One region of the Streptomyces sp. NPDC102360 genome, then DNA from elsewhere that is predicted to be linked to it. Evidence: predicted binding sites of a transcription regulator. Region 1 holds the regulator's gene; the other holds the start of a gene.
What was found. Region 1 encodes HrcA, which represses chaperone genes, less so after heat shock. Its sites were predicted from a motif close to TTNGCACTCNGNNNNNCNGAGTGCNAA; they were not measured.

Region 1 (4,414 bases):
CGAACGGGTGGCTCAACGGCCGTTGAACGCGTCCTTCAAGCGGGAGAAGAGGCCCTGCTGACCCGGCTGGAACTGCCCCGTGGGCCGCTCCTCGCCACGCAGCTTCGCTAGCTCCCTGAGCACCCTCTCCTGCTCCGGATCCAACTTCTGCGGCGTCATGACCTCGACATGCACGATGAGGTCACCACGGCCACCGCCCCGCAGATGCGTGACACCGAACCCGTGCAGCGGAACCGACTGACCGGACTGCGTGCCCGGCCGGATGTCGATCTCCTCCGTGCCGTCCAGCGTCTCCAGCGGCACCTTCGTGCCGAGGGCCGCCGCCGTCATCGGGATGGTGACCGTGCAGTGCAGATCGTCGCCGCGCCGCTGGAAGGTCGGGTGCGGGAGCTCGTGGATCTCCACGTAGAGGTCACCGGCGGGACCACCGCCGGGGCCGACCTCGCCCTCGCCCGCGAGCTGGATCCGCGTGCCGTTGTCCACACCGGCCGGGATCTTCACCGTCAGGGTGCGACGCGACCGGATGCGGCCGTCACCGGCGCACTCCGGGCACGGCGTCGGGACGACGGTCCCGAAGCCCTGACACTGCGGGCACGGCCGCGAGGTCATGACCTGGCCGAGGAAGGACCGCGTCACCTGCGAGACCTCACCGCGCCCGCGACACATGTCGCAGGTCTGCGCGGAGGTGCCGGGCGCGGCGCCCTCACCGCTGCAGGTCGTACAGACCACAGCCGTGTCGACCTGGATGTCCTTGGTGGTGCCGAAGGCGGCCTCGTCCAGCTCGACCTCGAGCCGGATCATGGCGTCCTGGCCACGGCGCGTACGGGACCGGGGTCCCCGCTGCGACGCCGTGCCGAAGAAGGCATCCATGATGTCCGAGAAGTTCCCGAACCCACCGGCGCCGAAGCCACCGGCCCCACCGCCTCCGCCGGCCTGCGACAGGGGGTCGCCCCCGAGGTCGTAGACCTGCTTCTTCTGCGGGTCGGAGAGCACCTCGTAGGCGGCGTTGATCTCCTTGAAGCGCTCCTGAGTCTTCGGGTCCGGATTCACATCCGGGTGAAGCTCACGCGCCAGCCTTCGGAAGGCCTTCTTGATTTCGTCCTGGGAAGCGTCGCGGCGCACGCCGAGTACGGCGTAGTAGTCCGTGGCCACTTACGACTCCGCCAGGATCTGTCCGACGTAACGTGCCACTGCGCGTACTGCTCCCATCGTTCCCGGGTAATCCATGCGGGTCGGGCCGACCACGCCGAGCTTGGCCACTGCCTCGCCGCCCGAACCGTAGCCGACCGACACCACGGATGTGGAGTTGAGTCCCTCATGGGCGTTCTCGTGACCGATCCGTACGGCCATGCCCGAATCTCCCAGCTCGCCAAGGAGCTTGAGGAGCACGACCTGCTCCTCCAAGGCTTCCAGAACGGGCCGGATGGTGAGGGGAAAATCATGTCCGAAGCGAGTGAGATTGGCGGTTCCGCCGATCATCAGCCGCTCCTCGGACTCCTCGACGAGCGTCTCCAGAAGAGTGGAGAGCACCGTCGAGACCGTGCCGCGGTCCTCCTGCCCGAAGGCCTCCGGCAGGTCCTGCACCAGCTGCGGTACGTCGGCGAACCGGCGGCCCGCGACGCGGCTGTTCAGCCGGGCCCGCAGGTCCGCAAGGGACGATTCGCCGAACGGCGCCGGGCAGTCGATCATCCGCTGCTCCACGCGCCCGGTGTCCGTGATCAGTACGAGCATCAGACGGGCGGGCGCGAGCGACAGCAGCTCGACATGGCGCACCGTGGACCGGGTCAGGGACGGGTACTGGACGATCGCCACCTGCCGGGTGAGCTGCGCGAGCAGCCGCACGGTCCGGCCCACGACATCGTCCAGATCGACCGCGCCGTCCAGGAAGTTCTGCACGGCGCGCCGCTCGGGACCGGCCATCGGCTTCACGGCGGTGAGCTTGTCGACGAAGAGGCGGTAGCCCTTGTCGGTGGGGATGCGCCCGGCGCTGGTGTGCGGCTGGGCGATGAACCCCTCGTCCTCCAGGGCTGCCATGTCGTTGCGCACCGTCGCCGGCGAGACCCCGAGCTGGTGCCGCTCGGTGAGCGCCTTGGAGCCGACGGGCTCCTCGGTGCCGACATAGTCCTGGACGATGGCGCGCAGCACTTCGAGCCTGCGTTCGTTGAGCATCGGCGCACACCTCCAGAAACAGTCGCTGCGATCATCCTGCTTTGGCACTCCCTGTCGGCGAGTGCCAATCGTCCCCGGCTCAGTGTACGGCCGGTGGGTACGGGCCCGGCAAGAGCGCTAGCTTCGAGGTATGGAGTTCGCGCAGGGTATCGATTGGGCGTCGGTGGGGTGGGAGGGGATCGCGCCGAATGTGGGGCGGGTGCGGTTGCCGGGGCTCGACTGCACGAGCGGCCTCGTCGTGGGTGAAGATGCGGCGCTCTTGATCGACACCGGATCCTCACTCCGTGAAGGCGTCCGGCTGCGCGCCGACGCCCGCGCGCTCCTCGGTGCGCACCGGAGAGTGACCCATGTCGCACTGACCCACCCGCACTTCGACCATGTGCTCGGTACGGCCGCGTTCGCGGGTGTCGAGGTGTACGGGGCGGTGGGCATCGACGTCCTCTTCGAGCGCGGTGCCGAGGGGCTGCGCGCCGACGCCGTGCGGCACGGTATCGACCCGGACGCGGCGGCCGAGGCGGTCGACATCCTCGTCACCCCGCCGCACCGGGTGTGCGGCGAGTGGACGCTCGACCTGGGCGGCGGTCTGACGGTGCTGCTCGCGAACATCGGTCCCGCGCACACGGGCCACGACCTGGCGGTCCTGGTCCCCGGCAGCCCTTCCGGACCGGAGATCGTCTTCTGCGGCGACCTGGTGGAGGAGTCGGGCGAACCGCAGGCGGGTCCTGACGCTGCGCCCGGCCACTGGCCGGCGGCGCTCGACCGGCTCATCGATCTGGGCGGCGCGGACGCGGTGTACGTTCCGGGGCACGGTTCGACGGTGAATGCGGAGTTCGTCCGTGCGCAGCGCGCCACATTGGCGGCGCGTTTCGGCGTGTCGTAGCGGGGGGCCTGGGACTTCTCTTATCGTCCCTCGGATGCGCCAGTACTCTGCCGATCTGACACCCCCGTGGAAGCGGAACAAGCCGGCCCCCGAGGTGCCGGCCGAACCGGACCTCGTCGTCGAGGAGGTCACCACGGGTTTCTGCGGAGCGGTGATCCGGGTCGAGAAGACGGCGCAGGGGCCGACGGTGACCCTGGAGGACCGCTTCGGCAAGCTCCGGGTGTTCCCGATGGAGCCGCGCGGCTTCATGATCGACGGCAAGGTCGTCACGCTCGTACGTCCCTCGGGGCCGGCTTCGAGGGGCCCCGCCCGGAGCGCGTCCGGGTCGGTGGCGGTTCCAGGGGCCCGCGCGCGGGTGGCCCGGGCGGGCCGCATCTACGTGGAGGGCAAGCACGACGCCGAGCTCATCGAGCGGGTCTGGGGCCACGACCTGCGCATCGAGGGCGTGGCGGTGGAGTTCCTGGAAGGCGTCGACGACCTCCCGGCGGTCGTCTCCGAATTCGCCCCGGGCCCGGACGCGCGGCTCGGGGTCCTGGTGGACCACCTCGTGCAGGGCTCGAAGGAGTGGCGCATCGCGCAGTCGGTGACGAGTGAGCACGCGCTGGTCGTGGGGCACCCCTACATCGACATCTGGGAGGCGGTGAAGCCCTCGTCCGTGGGCATCGAGGCGTGGCCGCGGGTGCCGCGCGGCCAGGACTGGAAGACGGGCGTATGCCAAGCGCTCGGGTGGCGGGTGGCGAACACGGGTGAGGCCTGGCAGCACATCCTGTCGCGGGTCCACTCCTACAAGGACCTGGAACCGGCACTCCTGGGCCGCGTCGAAGAACTGATCGACTTCGTGACGGCCCCCGCGGCCTAACCCACGGGGCTCCGCCCCGGACCCCGCGCCTCAAACGCCGGCGGGGCTGTTATTAGCCCCTGCGGCGATTGAGCAGCGGGGTCCGGGGCGGAGCCCCGTGGCGTGGGGTCAGTCGACCAGGTCACGGACGACCGCGTCGGCCAGCAAACGGCCCCGCAGCGTCAGCACCGCACGACCCGCCGCGAACGGCCCCGGTTCCAGCAACCCGTCCCGCAGAGCGCCCCGCGCTGCCGCGAGCCCATCCGCCCGAAGCAGCTCCAACGGACAGCCGTCACGGAGCCGTAGCTCAAGAAGGATCCGCTCGACCCGGCGGTCCTCCTCCGCGAGGATCTCCCGCCCGGCCCCGGGCGACCGCCCACCCGCGAGCGCCGCCGCGTACGCCCCCGGATGCTTGACGTTCCACCACCGCACCCCGCCGACGTGCGAGTGCGCGCCGGGCCCGGCCCCCCACCAGTCGGCCCCGCGCCAGTACAGCTCGTTGTGGAGGCAGCGCCCGGCCTCGGACG
Region 2 (4,414 bases), on a different contig from region 1:
CGCCTACAAGGGCGGCCACGACGTGGTCCGCCCGCAGAAGCCGACGACCATCGCCAAGTCCCTCGCCATCGGCAACCCCGCCGACGGCCCCTACGTCCTCGACATCGCGCGCCGCACCGGCGGCGCCGTGGAGGACGTGAACGACGAGCAGGTCGTCGACGCGATCAAGCTGCTCGCGCGCACGGAGGGCATCTTCGCGGAGACCGCCGGCGGTGTGACGCTGGGCGTCACGAAGAAGCTCATCGAGTCGGGTCACATCGACCCGTCGCTGACCACGGTGGTCCTGAACACCGGTGACGGCCTCAAGACGCTTGACGCGGTCGCCGATTCGTCTCAGGCCACGGCCACGATCCGGCCCAGCCTCGACGCGTTCCGCGAGGCCGGCCTCGCCGCCGACCACTGAGCCCGACCGACTTGTAGCAACAGGAGTTACCACCATGAGCGTCAACGTTCGCATCCCCACCATCCTGCGCACCTACACCGGCGGCAAGGCCGAGGTCGCCGCCGAGGGCGCCACCCTCGCCGATGTCATCGCCGACCTCGAGAAGAACCACACCGGTATCGCCGCCCGCGTCCTCGACGACCAGGGCAAGCTGCGCCGCTTCGTGAACGTGTACGTGAACGACGACGACGTCCGCTTCGAGCAGGGCCTCGAGACGTCGACGCCGGACGGCGCGGGCGTCTCGATCATTCCGGCCGTCGCCGGCGGCTGATCGTCGGGCAGGGCGCGGACGACTGATCGTTCGCGTTCTACGCTGAGTTATCCGAATTGCCCTCTCCGCCAGAGAAGCGGAGGGGGCAATTCTGCATGGTTGAGCGCGGTACAGTTGGGGAAGTTGCTGCGTTTCCCCGAGCGGTGCATGACGGGCGCATATGAGTTCTCGCCCGAAGCCCGACAAGAAGTAGCCAAAGTGCTCGGCCCTTTCGGGCCTTTTACGGCATTTACGCGGCCCGACTTGACCTGGAATCCGGTGAGTTGGCCCGGTTCCCCCGATCTGGTGTGCCCAGAATTCTCGTCCGACTGACCTGTTGCAGACGGCAGTTGGGCAGATACATTCAGCCGCGGTCGACGCGTTCCGGCGCACACCCCCATATCCCATGGGGCGTGAGGTCTGACCCGGGTCCGCGAAGTGCGGTCCTGCGTAAGGGCCAGTAATAGGGGAGTTAGGCATGGCTCAGGGCACCGTCAAGTGGTTCAACGCGGAGAAGGGGTACGGCTTCATCGCGGTCGACGGTGGTGCGGATGTGTTCGTCCACTACAGCGCGATTCAGATGGACGGCTACCGCACCCTCGAAGAGGGTCAGCGGGTGGAATTCGAGATCTCGCAGGGCCAGAAGGGGCCGCAGGCCGACATGGTCCGCGTGGCCGCCGGCTGAACGCGCGTCCGACTGCAAGCTTGCACGTCGCACGTCATGGAGGGCTCGTCTCCCGGGTTGACCGGGGACGGGCCCTTCGTGCTACCTGCGCGTTCACTGGACGGCCTTGCACTCGAGGGGGTCGAGTGCTAATCATTGGGCTTAGCACTCTCCGAGTGAGAGTGACAGAACTTGGATCGGGTCGGTGAGGTCCGGGGGCCGGGTGGTGCAAGGAACCACAAGGCCTGCAGGCCGTCCGTCGCGGGCACCAGCACGGTCCGTTTGCTTGCTTTTCCACCCCGTCCGGGAGGACCACTTCACATGGCCAAGATCATCGCGTTCGACGAGGAGGCACGGCGCGGCCTCGAGCGCGGCATGAACCAGCTCGCCGACGCCGTCAAGGTGACCCTGGGCCCCAAGGGTCGCAACGTCGTCCTCGAGAAGAAGTGGGGCGCCCCCACGATCACCAACGATGGTGTGTCCATCGCCAAGGAGATCGAGCTCGAGGACCCGTACGAGAAGATCGGCGCCGAGCTGGTCAAGGAGGTCGCGAAGAAGACGGACGACGTCGCCGGTGACGGCACGACGACCGCGACCGTCCTGGCCCAGGCGCTCGTTCGCGAAGGCCTTCGCAACGTAGCCGCCGGCGCCAACCCGATGGCCCTCAAGCGCGGCATCGAGCGCGCCACCGAGGCCGTCTCCGCCGCCCTCCTCGAGCAGGCCAAGGAGGTGGAGACCAAGGAGCAGATCGCCTCCACCGCCTCCATCTCGGCCGCCGACACCCAGATCGGCGAGCTCATCGCCGAGGCGATGGACAAGGTCGGCAAGGAAGGCGTCATCACCGTCGAGGAGTCGCAGACCTTCGGTCTGGAGCTCGAGCTCACCGAGGGCATGCGCTTCGACAAGGGCTACATCTCGGCGTACTTCGCCACCGACATGGAGCGTATGGAGGCCTCGCTCGAGGACCCGTACATCCTGATCGTCAACTCGAAGATCGGCAACGTGAAGGACCTCCTTCCGCTGCTCGAGAAGGTCATGCAGTCCGGCAAGCCGCTGCTGATCATCGCCGAGGACGTCGAGGGCGAGGCCCTGTCGACCCTGGTCGTCAACAAGATCCGTGGCACCTTCAAGTCCGTCGCCGTCAAGGCCCCGGGCTTCGGTGACCGCCGCAAGGCCATGCTCGGCGACATCGCCATCCTCACGGGCGGCACGGTCATCTCCGAGGAGGTCGGCCTCAAGCTCGAGAACGCCGGTCTCGACCTGCTCGGCCGCGCCCGCAAGGTCGTCATCACCAAGGACGAGACGACGATCGTCGACGGCTCCGGTGAGAGCGACCAGGTCCAGGGTCGCGTCAACCAGATCCGTGCCGAGATCGAGAACAGCGACTCGGACTACGACCGCGAGAAGCTCCAGGAGCGCCTCGCCAAGCTCGCCGGCGGCGTGGCCGTCATCAAGGCGGGCGCGGCCACCGAGGTCGAGCTCAAGGAGCGCAAGCACCGCATCGAGGACGCCGTTCGCAACGCGAAGGCGGCCGTCGAAGAGGGCATCGTCGCCGGTGGTGGCGTGGCCCTCCTCCAGGCCTCCGCGGTGTTCGAGAAGCTGGAGCTCGAGGGTGACGAGGCGACCGGCGCCAACGCCGTGAAGCTCGCCCTGGAGGCCCCGCTCAAGCAGATCGCCGTCAACGGTGGTCTCGAGGGTGGCGTCGTCGTGGAGAAGGTGCGCAACCTGACCGTCGGTCACGGTCTGAACGCCGCCACGGGTGACTACGTCGACATGATCGCCGAGGGCATCATCGACCCGGCGAAGGTCACGCGCTCCGCGCTGCAGAACGCCGCGTCGATCGCCGCGCTGTTCCTCACGACCGAGGCCGTCATCGCCGACAAGCCGGAGAAGGCGGGCGCTGCGCCGGCCGGTGGCGGTATGCCGGGCGGTGACATGGACTTCTGAGCCGGTCGCGGTTCAGCTCGTCTGTAGCTGAGGGCGGCTCCGTCTCCACGTGAGACGGGGCCGCCCTCAGCTTTTTGTTGCCCCCAGCCGTGGTTGACGTCTCGGGGCGCTGCCCCGGACCCCGCGCCTCAATCGCCGGCGGGGCTTCGGTGTCAGGTGGTGGGGAGGCGAGGTAGGTGATCAGGGCCGCGACCTCTTCTGGTTCGACGAGCCGGCCGATGAGCATGCCCATGGTTGAGGGCAGCCCCGCAGGGAGGTCGGCGTGGGGGACGCCCGTCGGGGCCGCGAGCCCGGCGCCATAAGCCGTCAGGCTCTTGCACATCGCTGTACGGACCCGGCCGGGGGAGACGGTGTTCACTCGCACTCCCTGGGGTTGCGAACTGCTCGGTCGTGACTGTGCTCTACCTCGCAGGAGTGATTGTGGGCGTGTGGGGTGTGCGACGGGAACAGGGTTGCCATGGTCGAATGCGTGACCTTCACGAGACCTGGCTCGTTGAGTGTTTGACGGGTGATCGGATCGCACGGGGAGGCGGAGGGATGGCGGGCAATGCACTGCGGGTGTTGGCGGCTCCGTTCGTTGCGCCGCCCCCGAATGGGGTGGCGGTGCGGACCCGGCTGAAGGGCTTGTCCGCGCATGATGTTGAGGTGCTGGGCGCGGTGGGGCGGCATCTGGGGTCCCTGGCCGGGCGGGACATCAATGCGCGGTGTGCGGCCGGGCTGGAACACGACGCAACTCAATGGGCGCTGCGTAAGCGGGAGTTGAGTGCCACCTCGTCGGCGCGCTGGGCGGGGTCGATCACGAGGGCCACGCATGATCAGTGGGCGTTGGCTCGGCGGTGCCTAGCCGCGAATATCCGGGATCTTGAGGCGGGTATCGCCCGGATCCGGCAACGTCTGGCGCTGGATCTGGGAGCCCCGGGCAGCAGAGGTGTGCCGGGCGGGTATCGCTCGCGGCGTGAGTGGCATGCCAAGTCCCGCCGCCTGCACGTCCTTGTCGACCGGCTGGCGGCGGCGCGTGCGGACTGGGATGCGGGCCGGGTGCGGGTGGTGCGCGGAGGCAAACGCCTGGCCACCACCCGCCACCACCTGGATGCGGCGGGCCTTGACGAGG

Region 2: the regulator HrcA is predicted to act here: its motif matches at 1,483-1,509, upstream of groL (chaperonin GroEL).

Annotation. Positions count from the first base shown of each region.
Region 1 is NZ_JBIWLG010000012.1:127,635-132,048, reverse strand. Features, by position in the region: gene dnaJ (molecular chaperone DnaJ) at 13-1,152, opposite strand; gene hrcA (heat-inducible transcriptional repressor HrcA) at 1,153-2,169, opposite strand; gene ACIRHA_RS34820 (MBL fold metallo-hydrolase) at 2,300-3,049, shown strand; gene ACIRHA_RS34815 (DUF3097 domain-containing protein) at 3,084-3,908, shown strand; gene hemW (radical SAM family heme chaperone HemW) at 4,017-4,414, opposite strand, start outside.
Region 2 is NZ_JBIWLG010000020.1:11,483-15,896, forward strand. Features, by position in the region: gene thrC (threonine synthase) at 1-403, shown strand, start outside; gene ACIRHA_RS40960 (ubiquitin-like small modifier protein 1) at 438-713, shown strand; gene ACIRHA_RS40965 (cold-shock protein) at 1,171-1,377, shown strand; gene groL (chaperonin GroEL) at 1,678-3,303, shown strand; gene ACIRHA_RS40975 (IS200/IS605 family accessory protein TnpB-related protein) at 3,841-4,414, shown strand, end outside.